2 regions of the Pontibacter brevis genome follow, and region 2 is predicted to be linked to the other one. Evidence: riboswitches for the same ligand, from Rfam matches in the RefSeq annotation. Region 2 holds a riboswitch; the other holds the start of a gene.
The links. Region 2 has a riboswitch for S-adenosylmethionine ahead of ACYVB1_RS08245 (phosphoadenylyl-sulfate reductase). Riboswitches for the same ligand answer to the same signal wherever they lie in the genome.
Positions count from the first base shown of each region.

Region 1: another riboswitch for S-adenosylmethionine. It lies ahead of ACYVB1_RS08450 (O-acetylhomoserine aminocarboxypropyltransferase/cysteine synthase family protein); the one in region 2 lies ahead of ACYVB1_RS08245 (phosphoadenylyl-sulfate reductase).

Region 1 covers NZ_BAAGXV010000028.1:1,916-9,387, forward strand. Annotated here, with positions in the region: gene ACYVB1_RS08430 (aspartate kinase) at 1-118, shown strand, start outside; gene lysA (diaminopimelate decarboxylase) at 111-1,253, shown strand; gene ACYVB1_RS08440 (S8 family serine peptidase) at 1,381-2,049, opposite strand; gene metX (homoserine O-acetyltransferase MetX) at 2,363-3,424, opposite strand; gene ACYVB1_RS08450 (O-acetylhomoserine aminocarboxypropyltransferase/cysteine synthase family protein) at 3,433-4,761, opposite strand; SAM riboswitch class I at 5,031-5,138, opposite strand; gene ACYVB1_RS08455 (phosphoribosylaminoimidazolesuccinocarboxamide synthase) at 5,601-6,548, shown strand; gene ACYVB1_RS08460 (STAS domain-containing protein) at 6,603-6,980, shown strand; gene ACYVB1_RS08465 (ribonuclease Z) at 6,995-7,472, shown strand, end outside.
Region 2 covers NZ_BAAGXV010000027.1:91,833-99,304, reverse strand. Annotated here, with positions in the region: gene ACYVB1_RS08265 (trans-sulfuration enzyme family protein) at 1-1,122, shown strand, start outside; gene ACYVB1_RS08260 (OsmC family protein) at 1,236-1,682, shown strand; gene ACYVB1_RS08255 (sulfate adenylyltransferase subunit 1) at 1,837-3,117, opposite strand; gene cysD (sulfate adenylyltransferase subunit CysD) at 3,119-4,027, opposite strand; gene ACYVB1_RS08245 (phosphoadenylyl-sulfate reductase) at 4,172-4,891, opposite strand; SAM riboswitch class I at 5,236-5,339, opposite strand; gene ACYVB1_RS08240 (hypothetical protein) at 5,485-6,204, opposite strand; gene ACYVB1_RS08235 (ThuA domain-containing protein) at 6,954-7,472, shown strand, end outside.

The DNA.
Region 1 (7,472 bases), on a different contig from region 2:
GATATCCTATGGCGGAAGCAAGAACAACATCAGTCTGCTGGTAGACACCAGAGAAAAAGTGGCTGCCCTGACAAAACTGAACGAAGGAATTTTTGAGAGAAATACACCGAATGCTTAACCTGAACCTGGAGGAGTTACAACAACATGCCACTCCTTTCTATGCCTATAATTTAAACCTGCTGCGCCAGACGCTGCAAGCTGCAAAGCAGGAGGCTGATAAATACAATTACCATGTGCATTATGCCATGAAGGCGAATGCTAATGCACCTGTGCTTAATGAAATGCGCAAACACGGCTTTGGTGCCGACTGCGTGAGCGGCAACGAAGTGAGAGCGGCCATCGAAAACGGCTTTGCACCCAAGGATGTCGTGTTTGCCGGCGTTGGTAAATCTGATGAAGAGATAAACTACGCGCTGGACCAGGACATCTTCTGCTTTAACTGCGAATCGAGCCATGAGCTGGAGGTGCTGAACGAACTGGCTGAGAAGAAAGGACGTGTGGCACGCATAGCGCTGCGCATTAACCCGAACGTAAACGCTAACACGCACAAGTATATCACCACTGGCCTGGAAGAAAACAAGTTTGGCATCAATGCGTGGGAACTAGAGGGTGTGCTGGAGCAGCTGCAAAACCTGAAGCACATCGAGCTGATCGGCATTCACTTCCACATCGGCTCCCAGATTACGGACCTGACGGTGTTCAAGAATCTGTGCACACGCGTGAATGAGTTCCAGGAGTGGTTCCTGTCGCACAACATCCGGCTGCAGCACCTTAATGTGGGCGGAGGACTAGGCGTGGACTACTACCATCCGGAGCAGCAACCAATTCCTGACTTTGAAGCTTACTTCGGGCTTTTCAACCAGTTTCTGGAGCCGCGTCCAGGGCAGGAAGTGCATTTTGAGCTTGGCCGCGCACTGGTGGCACAATGTGGTACGCTTATCTCAAAAGTGCTGTATATTAAGAATGGCCAGAACACAAACTTTGCCATTCTGGATGCGGGCATGACCGAACTGATACGCCCGGCCCTGTACCAGTCTTACCACAAGATAGAGAACCTGACAAGCGAAAAAGAGGAAACGCGATACGATGTTGTGGGTCCAATTTGCGAGTCTTCCGACTGCTTTGGTAAGGCTGTTATGCTACCTGAAACCAAGCGGGGGGACCTGATTGCTATCCGGACAGCCGGGGCTTACGGTGAGGTAATGGCATCGGCCTATAACCTGCGCAACAAGGCAAAAGCAGTTTACCTGTAGGTAATATAAATCGAATAACTGCAAAATAAAACCCGGCTTCTCTGCAGAGAAGCCGGGTTTTATTTTGCAGTTATTCGCACACTAAACCAATAAATATTACCGGAATGCTTTTTTTGTACAGCCTGAACTAGTTCGGCGATACAACAAAGTCAGGTTCTGCCTGCGCAATCCCTTTCTGACCATGCAGGTAGTTTGCAAAGGCTAAGGCATTGCCTTTGGACGTATCATCTACTTTCAGCAGATAAGTATCTTCATCAACAGATTTCAACACTTCTGCATTATACTCTTTGGCAAGTCTCTGGAGGGCTCCCGTTTCTCCTTTTTCCAGCGTAACAACCACCTGATTGCTTACACCAACCAAACTGTTGCCATCACGAAAGTAAGGCGCAGCATAACTAATGTTAGGGTCTTTTGCCAGTTCCTGTAAAGCCTGCTCTACCTGGTTACAGTTTAAACCGTCTACCAAAGCCACACTATGGAGTAAGGTTGCGTCTGTTGCCACCTGTTCTGTTCTGCTTTCAACAAAGCCGTACTGCTCTAATGTTTGCTGCTCCTGCTCTACAGACAGTCCCTCTACAAATGAAACCAGCACCTCTTTTGTATATACATTCCCTAGCGTCTTCTGCTGTTGGTCTGTAAAGTAGGTATAGTTTGTGAAGGATTGACTTGCCTGGGCCTTCAAGAGGTTAGGCCCGGCTTTGATATTACGAATGGGGGCAGGTCCGTCTTGCCTGCAGGAAGTAAATGCTAAGAGTAGAGTGAAGTATGTTAAAACAGGAATTATGGTTCTTTTCATGTCCGTAAAAATTATATCGCCATCATATAATTATTGTACGGCCAAACGTAGTTTAAAGCTAAAAAAAACTTTACTAATATAAATATTTCTTAACCGGGGCAGTATGCTAACTATAATTCAATCTAACATTTGCATTATACTGATAAGCAAGATATATAAGGACGTTTGTTGTTAAGAAATACTATTTTGGGTGCAGTCAATGAGACTTCTAAGATGCAGTTCATGCTCGGTTTTTCAGGCAACACCTATATAAATATTCCTATATACATAGTTGCTGCTGCCATACAAGCCTTGGCCGCATACACCAGGAAACTTACCGCTCTTCCCGTTCATAGCTAAGTTCCTCTAACCTCTCTTCTTCTTCATAGAAGTTGGTGATTGCCTCTGTCAGTTGCGGAAACTCTACCAGAAATCCATCATGTCCATAATCTGACTCAATCAGGTAAAAGGAGGAATTCCTGACATGCTCATGAAGGTAACGCTGCTCCTCCACCGGAAACAGCAGGTCTGAATTCACACCCACAAAGAGGCTACGTGCCTTCAGCTGCGCCAGCGCTCTCTCCAGTCCTCCCCTGTCACGGCCCACGTGGTGGGAATCCATTGCCTTAGACAGCAGCCAGTAGGTGTAAGCATTAAAACGTTGCGCCAGTTTCTGGCCCTGGTGCACCTGATAGCTGGAAGCCCGGAAATTGTCTGTGATGCTGTTACCTGGCTCCTGTTGCGTAGCCGCATAGGTATTATAATGCCGGTACGAAAGCATGGCTATGGCCCGGGCTGTTTTCATACCTTCGAGTCCGGCCGTTTCTGTGTCTGTTGCCCAGGTAGGGTCCTGGCGAATGGCCATACGCTGTGTTTCATTGAAAGCAATACCCCAGGGAGAGTGGCGTGCATTGGAGGCCACGTGGATTAGCCGCTCAAAAGTATCGGGCTTTAGCAGCGCCCATTCCAGTGCCTGCTGCCCTCCTAAAGAGGCTCCTAATAAAGAATGTATATGCTCCAGCCCCAAATCCTGCCGCAGCAAATCAAAAGCAGTTACCACATCACGGTTTGTCAGTTGCGGAAAAGCATGGTAGTAGGGTTGCTGTGTGGCAGGGTTTATACTGAAGGGACCAGTAGAACCATAACACCCTCCCAGGGTGTTGGCACATATAACAAACCAGTCGCGTGGGTCATACAGCTTACCCTCACCAAAGAGGTCACACCACCAGTCGGTAAAGTCGGAGCTACCGGTCAGGGCATGGCATACCCACACTACATTACTGCGCTGTGCGTTTAGTGTGCCAAAGGTAGAATAGGCAAGCTGGAAGCCAGGCAATGTTGCGCCTGACTCCAGCGTGAAAGTATCTTTATATTCAAAAACGTGATGTGTTGGCATATTCGTAATTATAATGTAGGCTCTGGTTGTGCCTCTTTAACTTTAGCAAAAGCCTGCTTAAAATCAGCTTTAATATCATCAATGTGCTCAATGCCTACCGACACACGCAGCAGCGTTGGCTCAACACCAGCATTGAGTTGTTCGGCATCAGAGAGCTGTTGGTGCGTGGTGGAAGCCGGGTGAATGATAAGTGTTTTCGCATCACCCACATTAGCTAAATGGCTTACCAGTTCCAGGCTGTTTACAAACGTTTCCGCCTGCTGCCTGTCTCCCCCTTTTAATTTAAAGGAAAGCACACCTCCAAAACCGCGCTTCAGGTATTTCCTGGCCAGTGCATGGTATTTGCTGCTTTCCAGCCCGGGGTAATTCACTGCCTCTACCTGCTCATGCTGCTCCAGCCAGGTTGCCAGTTCCAGTGCATTCTGTACAGTCCTGTCCAGGCGCAGCGAAAGGGTCTCGAGGCCCTGCAGCAACAGGAAAGAGTTGAAGGGGCTAAGCGCAGGACCAAAGTCACGCAGGCCTTCTACCCGGGCACGTATGGCAAAAGCAATATTGCCAAACGGCCCGTCAGCGCCAAACACTTCCCAGAACTTCATGCCATGGTAGCCTTCCGACGGTTCAGAGAACTGCGGAAACTTGCCGTTGCCCCAGTTAAAGTTACCGCCATCCACAATCACACCGCCAATGCTGGTACCATGGCCGCCAATCCATTTAGTGGCAGACTCCACCACCACATTGGCTCCGTGCTCGAGCGGTCGGAACAGGTAACCGCCTGCTCCAAAGGTGTTATCCACCACCAGCGGAATATCATATTTGCGGGCCAGCGCAGCAATTGCCTCGAAATCCGGGACATTGAAACGCGGGTTACCGATTGTCTCTAAATAAATAGCCTTCGTCTTCTCATCAATCAGCTTCTCATAGCTTTCCACCTCATCATTCTCCGCAAAGCGAGTTTCTACACCCAACCGCTTAAACGACACCTTAAACTGATTATAAGTGCCACCATACAGGAAATTTGTAGACACAAAGTTATCACCGGCCTCCAGAATGTTGCTTAAGGCTATAAATTGTGCTGCCTGCCCAGATGCCACTGCCACCGCTGCCACACCACCTTCCAGGGCCGCTATGCGCTTTTCAAACACATCCGTTGTCGGATTCATGATACGGGTATAAATATTCCCGAATTCTTTTAAAGCAAACAGGTTGGCACCGTGCTCTGCATTTTTAAAGGCGTAAGAAGTAGTCTGGTAAACAGGCACAGCACGAGACTGTGTGGTCGGGTCAATTTCCTGGCCTGCATGTAGCTGTAGTGTTTCGAAGTGTAGTGTATCTGACATGGCTGTTTAGGTTAAGGTTTTGAGAAGATTGGTAGATGAAACTCTTTGGAAGCGTATGAAGCAAGTTGTGCAACAGAGGCGATATGTCTGTGCCGGATGCTGTAAGACAGGAGGTAAGCTTAACAACAACAGCAACGCATGGCGCACATGGGCGCGCGCAAATGTTCTGTAGCCTGAGCTAAAATGCGTTGACGTGACAAAACTGCCGTTGCCGTCGAAAATAATGAAACGTACTGTGCTGAATTGACTCCCTTTTTCATGTTCGTATCAATTTATATTCTTCCGGATGTTCCGGAATCAGGAATTAGCACCTTAACCTCGGTAGTTAGGTTGCTAGAGCTTCACAGAGCCTGTCTCTCCACTCTTCTTTATAAATCAAATCCCGAAGGGATAATTGACTTGATATTGCAATAATAAAGCGCTAAAAAAGCAAATCCAAATAAAAATATAGTTTTTTAGTTTTTGAACCGCCCTTCAACTTCTGTCATTTCCTACGGCAGGATGTATTTTTCGTTGCTTTACCTTCCAGTACAATTAAAACGATTAGCAGCTTACTGATATGACTGCCCCCCTGCTGCATTCACTATTCTCCTCAGCAGTGCTATTCTGAATGGCAACAGCTGAAGGCAAAGGCAAAGAGCCTTACTAAAACCACATGTTCAGCATAACATACAACTTATCGGTTAGATAATATAAAACCTCAGCCTGTTATCACAGTATAATACAAAATCTGTAAGTATATATATTTTTATTATCAAACGCCTGGCAACATCATTCAGAATTATTTCCGGACGGACAAAATATAGTTAACTTTGCTCGCCTATAACGACACCAAATAAATGGAGGCCATAAAAGAAACTAACTTCTCCTTTGCCGGCCAAACCGGCTTTTACAGAGGCAAAGTCCGCGATGTCTACTATTTCAAAGACAAACTGGCCATTGTAGCCACCGATCGCATTTCTGCTTTTGATGTGGTGCTGCCCAGGGCTATTCCTTTTAAAGGGCAAGTACTGAACCAGATTGCGAGCCTGAACCTGAAAGCCACGGCCGATATTGTACCTAACTGGGTGCTTTCGACGCCAGACCCGAATGTAACCATTGGCTACAAATGCGAGCCTTTTAAGGTAGAAATGGTCATCAGGGGATACTTGGCCGGACATGCCTGGCGCGAGTACAAAGCAGGAAAACGGGTATTGTGCGGTGTGGCACTGCCGGAGGGTTTGCGCGAAAACGACAAGCTGCCAGAGCCAATTATCACGCCAACCACCAAAGCCGACGAAGGCCACGATGAAGATATTTCAAGAGAAGAAATTTTAAGGCAAAGCCTTGTATTAGAGCAGGATTACCTTATCTTAGAGCAATATACGCGCGCACTTTTTGCACGTGGCACCGAACTGGCCAAACAACAGGGCCTTATTCTGGTTGATACAAAATATGAGTTTGGCAAATACAACGGAGAGGTATACCTGATTGATGAAATCCATACCCCTGACTCCTCCCGCTACTTCTACAGCGAAGGCTACGAAGAGCGGCAAAAGCAGGGACAGCCACAGCGGCAACTCTCCAAAGAATTTGTACGGCAGTGGCTCATTGAAAACGGCTTTCAGGGGAAAGAAGGTCAATCTGTGCCTGAAATGACAGATGAGGTGGTACAGGGCATCTCAGAGCGCTACATCGAGCTGTATGAGGTATTTACTGGCCAGAAATTTGAGAAGAACAGCTATGATCAGGTGCTATCGCGCATTGAGCAGCACATTGGAAACAATAATTTTAACACCAAAAATTAAGTAAATTAAAGTAGATTTTGGTACATTCGCATTTAAATCCTTACTGGTAGATCTATGAAGTACACGATTGATAAGAAAGAAAACTATACAATTATCACGATAGATGAGAAGAAGCTGGACACTTCAATAGCACCGGACCTGAAGTCTGAGTTCGTGAAGTTGAACGCTGAAGGCATCACCAACCTGATTCTTGACCTGAGCAATGTGAAATACACTGATTCTTCAGGCTTAAGCTCTATCCTTATTGCAAACCGCCTTTGCAACTCATCCAGCGGTCTTTTGATTCTGACTGGCTTGCAGGATCATGTTATGAAATTAATCACCATTTCTAAGTTAGAGTCGGTGCTGAATATTCTGCCTACTGTAGAAGAAGCTATCGACCGTGTGTTTCTGCACGAGATTGAGCAGGACCTGACTAACAAAGAAGACTAAGTATACCGCCGGTTGTGAATTTCGAACTCAGGATACTGGGCAGTTCGTCGGCCACACCATCGGCAAACAGACACCATACCGCACAGGTACTTACCATAGACAATCAGTACCACCTGATTGATTGCGGTGAAGGAACGCAGATGCAGCTGATGCAGTACAAGATAAAGCATCAGCGCATCTGCAATATCTATATCAGCCACCTCCATGGCGATCATTATTTTGGATTGGCAGGCCTCCTCTCAACCATGCATCTGCAGGGTCGCCACACGCCATTATACCTCTTCGGCCCTCCTGGCCTCATCGAAATTTTAAGCTTACAGTTCAGGTATTCCGGCACTAACCTGTGCTTCCCACTCATTTTTAATGAACTGGATACGACCTGCCATAAAAAGATTTTTGAAAATAAGCAGATTACGGTGCACACCCTGCCTATGGAGCACCGTGTGCCCTGCTCTGGCTTTCTGTTTCGTGAAAAGCAGAAGGCGCGTCCGC
Region 2 (7,472 bases):
AGCCATAACCGGGAACACTCGGTACCTCTTTACCTAACGTCCAGCTTCCTTTTTGAGGATGCAGAGCAGGCGCGTGCAGTATTTGCCGATGAAGAGCCAGGAAACATTTACTCCCGTTTCTCAAACCCGAACGTGGATGAGCTGGTGGAGAAAATGTGCTATCTGGAGAATGCCGAAGATGGTTTTGCCTTTGCTACAGGAATGGGAGCCGTGTTCACGAGCATGGCCTCTTTGTTGAAAGCAGGTGACCATATTCTAGCAAGCCGTGCTGTTTTTGGCTCTACCCACCAGTTGCTGACGAGTGTGCTGCCGCGCTGGGGCATTACCCATTCCTACGCCGATGCCAGCAAGCCGGAAGAATGGGAAAGCCTCATCAAGCCTGAGACCAAGCTTATCATGATCGAGACGCCCTCCAATCCTGGGTTGGAGCTCATTGATTTAGAGTGGCTGGGTGAACTGAAGCGCAAGCATAACCTGATACTTGTGGTGGACAACTGCTTTGCTACCTGTATCCTGCAGAACCCGATAGAATACGGTGCTGACCTGGTGGTGCATTCTGCCACGAAGTACATTGACGGGCAGGGTCGTGTGTTAGGCGGTCTGGTAGTGGGCAGGGCTGATTTGATAAAAGAAGTACGCTTCTTCTCCCGCCATACAGGTCCGGCTATGTCGCCGTTCAATGCCTGGGTGCTCTCTAAAAGTCTGGAAACACTCTCGCTGCGCATCGACAAACACTGCGAAAATGCACTGAAGCTGGCACAAACGCTGGAAAACAACCCGGCACTGGAGGTAGTAAACTACCCGTTCCTGCCATCTTTTCCGCAGTACGAATTGGCTAAAAAGCAGATGAGGCAGGGTGGAGGCATTATCACCTTTGTGGTAAAAGGTGGCTATGATGCAGCCAAGCGGTTTATTGATAACCTGGAGATGGCCAGCATCAGTGCAAACCTGGGCGATACGCGCACCATCGTGACGCATCCGGCTTCCACCACTCACTCTAAACTGTCAGCTGAGGAAAAGGCTGCTACAGGTATTTCTGAAGGCCTTATCCGGGTTTCTGTTGGTTTGGAAAGCATACAAGATATCATCCAGGACATAGAGCAGGCACTGGCAAAGGTGTAGTGAATATCCAATCAAAGGATTGGTTTAATAAGACTCTTTTTATTATCAAATCATGCAGCTACAGTTTCGCGTTTACATGCAGCTGTAGCTGTATCTGTAAAAAATAAATGAACATGGAAGTTAATTTAACACGCGTAGATCAGGATTTTCATTTTGCAGCAACGGGTGCCTCTGGCGTAGCAGTTCAGATTGATGGTTCGCCTGAAATTGGCGGTCACAACGCAGGTGCCCGCCCTATGGAGCTGTTGCTTATGGGCTTAGGCGGTTGCAGCGCCATCGATATCATTCAGATTCTGAAAAAGCAGCGCCAGCAGATTGATACCTTCGACATAAAAGTAACGGCAGAAAGGACGCCAGGCGAAATTCCATCCCTGTTCAAGAACATCAATGTGCACTTTATGCTGGGCGGGCCGCTGGATGAGGAGAAAGTGCAGAAAGCCATCAATCTTTCTATGGATAAGTATTGCTCGGTAGCAGCCATTCTTTACAAAACAGCTACCATCACCCACACGTTTGAAGTGGGAGCCGGGAAGCTGGGCATGCCAGGCGAGCTAGTGTAATAGCAAATCCATTTCAAGGCTAAATTTCTCTGGTGCGAGTTTTTCGAACTTGTGGTATTTAGAAATAAAAACAAAAGAGCCGCTGCAGGTATACCCGCAGCGGCTCTTTTGCTTCCTGACCTCCCGGTGTCCAACAGACCCGTGGAGTGTCTTTTTAAATCATGTAATTCAGTTCACTCTCGTGCGTGATACTTTCTACCATACCGGCACCAACGGTTGTAAAGGAAGTCTCATCAATCAATATGAAACCGCCATTTGCACGGTTGTTTTCATACTTGTCGAGCAGGAGGGGAGTAGCTGTTTTAATCTGCACACGGCAAATGTCGTTCAGCTGTACCTGATCTGCGTCGATGATGTTATCAAGCGAGTTTACGTCTATCTTATACTGTATCTGTCTTACAACCGCGCGTGTTTCGGTAGAGTTGTGGCGCAGCAACAGTTTGGCACCTGGCTTCAGCGGCTTGTTGTTCATCCAGCAAACCAGTGCTTCAAACTCTTTTGTTACGTCCAGGTTTTCTTCCTGCTTCACAATCACATCGCCACGGCTGATGTCCACATCATCTTCCAGTTGCAGTACAACCGACATAGGAGCGAAAGCTTCTTCCAGTTCCTTGCCACCCAGTTCTACTGATTTGATAATAGAGGTTTGGCCAGAAGGAAGAACAGTCACTTTATCGCCTTTGCTGTAGGTGCCGCTGATAACCTTACCGGCATAGCCACGGTAATCGTGATGCTCGTGCGTGTGAGGGCGGATGACGTACTGCACCGGGAAACGGGCGTCTTCTAAGTTAAAGTCGTTTGATACCGGCACTTTCTCCAGGTGTTCTAAAAGATTAGGGCCTTCATACCATGGCATTTTCTCAGAGCGGTCTACCACGTTATCGCCTTTCAGGGCGCTAATCGGGATAAAGGTAATGTCCTTTGCAGTCAGTTTGGAGGCAGCGAATTGCTTGTAATCTTCTACAATCTGGTTGTATACGTTTTCATCAAAACCGACTAAGTCCATTTTGTTGATGCAGATAACCAGGTGCGGAATACCAAGCAGCGAAGAGATGATAGAGTGGCGGCGGGTTTGCTCCTGCACCCCATTACGGGCATCTACCAGGATGATAGACAGGTTGGAGTTGGAGGCACCCGTTACCATATTGCGGGTATACTGGATATGGCCAGGGGCGTCGGCAATAATAAACTTACGCTTTGGCGTGCTGAAGTACTTGTAGGCTACGTCAATCGTAATGCCTTGTTCACGCTCTGCCTTCAGGCCGTCCGTCAGCAGCGACAGGTCTACCTGCCCGTCTTCGTTTACCCGGCCAGAGCTTTCAATGGCTTCCAGCTGGTCGATATAAATCTGGTTTGTGTCGTACAGCAATCTGCCAATGAGGGTACTTTTACCGTCGTCTACGCTACCTGCCGTTATAAATCTTAATATATCCATGTTAAAAGTATCCTCCTTTCTTGCGGTCTTCCATTGCCGTTTCCGATAACTTATCGTCGATACGGGTAGCGCCACGCTCACTTATTTTTGACTCTATTATCTCTGCAATCACAGTGTCTATGTCGTATGCCACAGACTCTACAGCAGCTGTACAGGTCATGTCGCCTACGGTGCGGAAGCGTACTTTGCGGGTCACAATTTCATCTTCCGGGTCACGGTAAATAAAATCTGAAGTGGCCATTAGCTTTCCATCGCGGATGAGGCACTCGCGCTCGTGGGTAAAATAAATGTTTGGAAGAGCGATATTCTCGCGCTTGATGTAGTTCCAAACATCCAGTTCCGTCCAGTTACTGATAGGGAAGGCACGCACATTTTCGCCCAGAGAAATACGGCCGTTGTAGGTGTTCCAGAGCTCCGGGCGCTGGCGTTTCGGGTCCCACTGTCCGAACTCGTCTCTTACTGAAAAGATCCTTTCCTTGGCACGGGCTTTCTCCTCATCGCGGCGGGCACCACCAATGCAGCAATCAAAACCAAACTCTTCTATTGTCTCGAGCAAGGTATACGTCTGCAGACCATTGCGGCTGGCATAGCGGCCGGTTGGCTCCGAAAGGTTCTGCTTCTTGATGGTGTCTTCTACGTTACGCACAATCAGCTTCTCACCCAGTCGCTCGGCTAACTCATCACGGTACTGGATAGCCTCCGGAAAGTTATGGCCCGTGTCGATGTGCACCAGCGGGAATGGGAATTTACCCGGGCGGAAAGCCTTTTCAGCTAAGCGCACCAGGGTGATGGAATCTTTACCGCCCGAAAACAGTAAGGCCGGCTTTTGAAACTGGCCCGCTACCTCACGCATGATATGGATGGCTTCTGCCTCCAGCTGGTCGAGGTAATCAAGGTATCTCTTATTCATTTCTTGTATTGTTTATTCAAATCGTGTTTCAGCGAAACGACTTTAAATTTGGGTGCAAAATTAAGGGAACTTAAAACGTAAAGCATGATTTAAATTAATTCTTTGTAAAGAAGAACAAATTTAAATCATGCTCTGGATGCTTTATTACCTGGCGTGCAGTCCGCACTCTTTCTTGGAGTTGCTTTCCCACCACCAGCGGCCTGCCCTAAAGTCTTCTCCTTCGGCAATGGCACGGGTACAAGGGGCACAGCCAATGCTCACGAATCCTTTGTCGTGCAGCGGGTTGTAGGGAATGTTAAGCTGGCGCACAGCCTCCCGCACGGCATCCAGCGACCAGTTCTTCAGGGGGTTGTATTTTATTACCTGGAAACCTGGGTCCCACTCCAGCAACTGTAGGTTCTGGCGTGCATCAGACTGTTCTGCCCGTATACCTGTAATCCAGAGTTCTACGCCCTGCAATGCCCGCTTCAAAGGCTCTACCTTACGCACAAAGCAGCACTGCTTGCGGTCTTCCACAGAATTGTAGAAGCTCAGTGTGCCTTTCTCGTTTACCATTTGCTCCACAGCCTCGTGCTTCGGGAAGAAGACTTCTATGTTTTTACCGTAGTGGCGGTTGGTTTTGTGCAGCAGAGTATAAGTTTCGTTGAACAGGCGGCCTGTATCCAGCGAGAAAACACGGATAGGCAGGTTGTTCTCGAATATATAATGCGTAATAAGCTGATCTTCGATGCCAAGGCTACTGGAGAAGGCAATTTTCCCTTCGAACTGCGAAGCCAGCAGTGCCAGACCTTCTTCGATGCCTTTTCCCTCCAGCAGTGCAAGCAGTGCCGGCAGTTTGGTTTCTAAAGCAGATATATCGTTCATGTGTGGTAATTTAAAATCTTGGGAAGATGAAACTTAGTTGTTTGTCATTGCTCCCGGGTTATAACTATCCTGCTCCTCTTTTTGTGCCCGCAACAGCATAAAAATTCAACTGAAGCATGGGCACATAATGCCTGAAAAAAAGAAAGAGGGTGAAAAACAGGGGCGCCTGACAGGGCAGAAGTGCTGAAAGTAAAATCTAAGGCAATAGATTTAAACGCCTAGCACGGCATACAGCAACAACAACAGCAGCATGCTGACAGAGCGTAAGTAGGAACTGTGGCAGCAGGAGCGCTACCAGGAAAAGAAGGCGATGTGTAGTAAGCTGTCGTTTGCATTGTTTCTGAAATTTATATGTCCCGAACACGCGGGATAGGACTTGGCACCTTCCCTAAACGGGTGGTTGCCAGAGGGTCATAGAGCCTATTCTCTCGCCTCTTCTTTATAAATTTTTATCTTGACGGTTAAGTCAACCGGTATTAATTATACAAATTTACACCAAAAAATGTTTAACAGCCTACTATTTAGTTTAAAATATATTTGCGGAGCAGCAAAAAAGGGCCTCAGCTGCTCCGATATTCATAATTTATTTCCGGTTACGCTGCCAGATTCGCCACAAACTTAACCAGGGAGCGCTTGGCAATAGGTAGCAGCGAGTGCTCCAGTGGTACTGGAATTTTAGACACCACCGCAAACGTGGCGGGGTTTGGAAATTCCTGTCGCTCCCGCAACAGCTGCACTTTCAGGTTTTCGTGTGTCTGTGCCAGCCCGCGGCGCACTGTTTGCAGGTGCTTTGTGTTGATGCCCCTGTATTTCTCGTAGGTGTTCTCGAATACTGTAATGCGGTATACATAAACCTGTGTCTCTTTGCCCGGGAAGGTCTCCAGAAACAGGTAGCCTTCGTTGCGGTACATGGGTGTGATGCCGACGGAGCTGATTTCCAGGTGTCGCTCCACAAAATCATACAGTTCTTTGCCTTCAGAGAGGGCCTCGTTGAAGAGGGGAGAAGCATACTGTATTATCTCCTCAATCTGCTGCATTGTCTCGTCGTCCTGCACAATTTTCTCATATACCAGTTCCAGCTTTTCGAAGTCAGCCCGGCTGATACGCTCCGGAAACGATTCGTATGCCAGCTGCTTATGCGCTTTTACCTGTTGCAGGTTGCGGTAATGCATGATCAGGTCTGAGAAAACCGGGTAGAGGCGCTGTTTGCCAAATTCAGATCTGGCAGCTTTGAGGTAAGCCAGCAGCAGGTACTTTTTGTACTCAAAATCAAGAAGCCCTTCAGTGAGCCAGTTGGCAGGTAGGGTGTTCATACGCTTTCAAGTTTATATAGGTAAATTTAGCACAGTAGTTTAACGCTGTAACGCTTTTCCTGTTGATGCCTGTAAAAGGAAAATTCTTAAAATTTCTAAGAGCAGCAATAAGGCCAGAATTAAGCAGGTCACACCCGTGGCAGATTTGCTCTGCGTATCTGCACAGTAACATTATCTGATGTAGCTGTTTCAGGATATAACTTGCAGCAGCTTCTTGTTCTTTATACAAGTCCTCGTGCAACATGCTCAGCTTTTGAGGCGGCGCCTGGATGCACTTTACCAGGTAGTGGTGTAGCGAATCAGCGCGGTGCAGGTACTCCTTTAAAGCTTTTGTCTAAAAAGCGAAAGAACATACATATAGCCGGACTGTAAAAACAAGTATCTGAGTCGCATTCAGAACGGCTGTTCATATAATGACAGATGCACGCAGCGCCTTTTTTGAGCCTACTCTAATAATTCCTTTGTTGGCACTTCGAAAATATTTCCTTAAACTTATAGGCTGTTTGATATTGAACTAAGGCAGGATGCTTTACGGTTAAGGAAGTGATTACTCAGGTAAAGAGTATAATGTGCTGTTATGAAGTGTTTTAGCTGCCGTGTTGCAGTTGAAATAATCTTTTATCCTTAGCGTTCTAAGCTCGTTACAGAAACTCATTGCGTCAAAAGAACACATATATACCAATTATTACACCCCTACATAAAAATAAATGATAACAAAGGTCTCCCTCTATCAGGTCTTTTGCTTATTTATGATAAGCAGCCTTACACTCTTTTCTTGTAGCGACAAACGCTCCGGTGATCCCCGGGTGCTCGTCTTTAGCAAGACAAGTGGCTTTCACCATGCATCCATTGATGCTGGAAACAATGCCCTCATGCAGTTGGGCGAGGAGCACGGCTTTATTGTAGACACTACTACCAATGCCGCTGTTTTCAACGAAGATTCACTTAAGAAGTATTCAGCCGTTGTGTTCCTGAACACAACCGGTGATGTGCTGAACAATTACCAGGAAGCGGATTTTGAGCGCTACATACAAGCTGGCGGTGGCTTTGTGGGTATACACGCCGCTACCGATACGGAGTATGACTGGGGCTGGTACGGCAGGCTCGTGGGTGGCTACTTCAACGGCCATCCGGAACCACAGAAGGCTGTTTTAAGTGTAGTGAACACAGAGCATGCGGCTACTGAGCACCTGCCGAAGCAATGGGAAAGAGCAGATGAGTGGTACTCGTTTAAAAATCTGAACACCAACGCTAAGGTTCTGCTCACC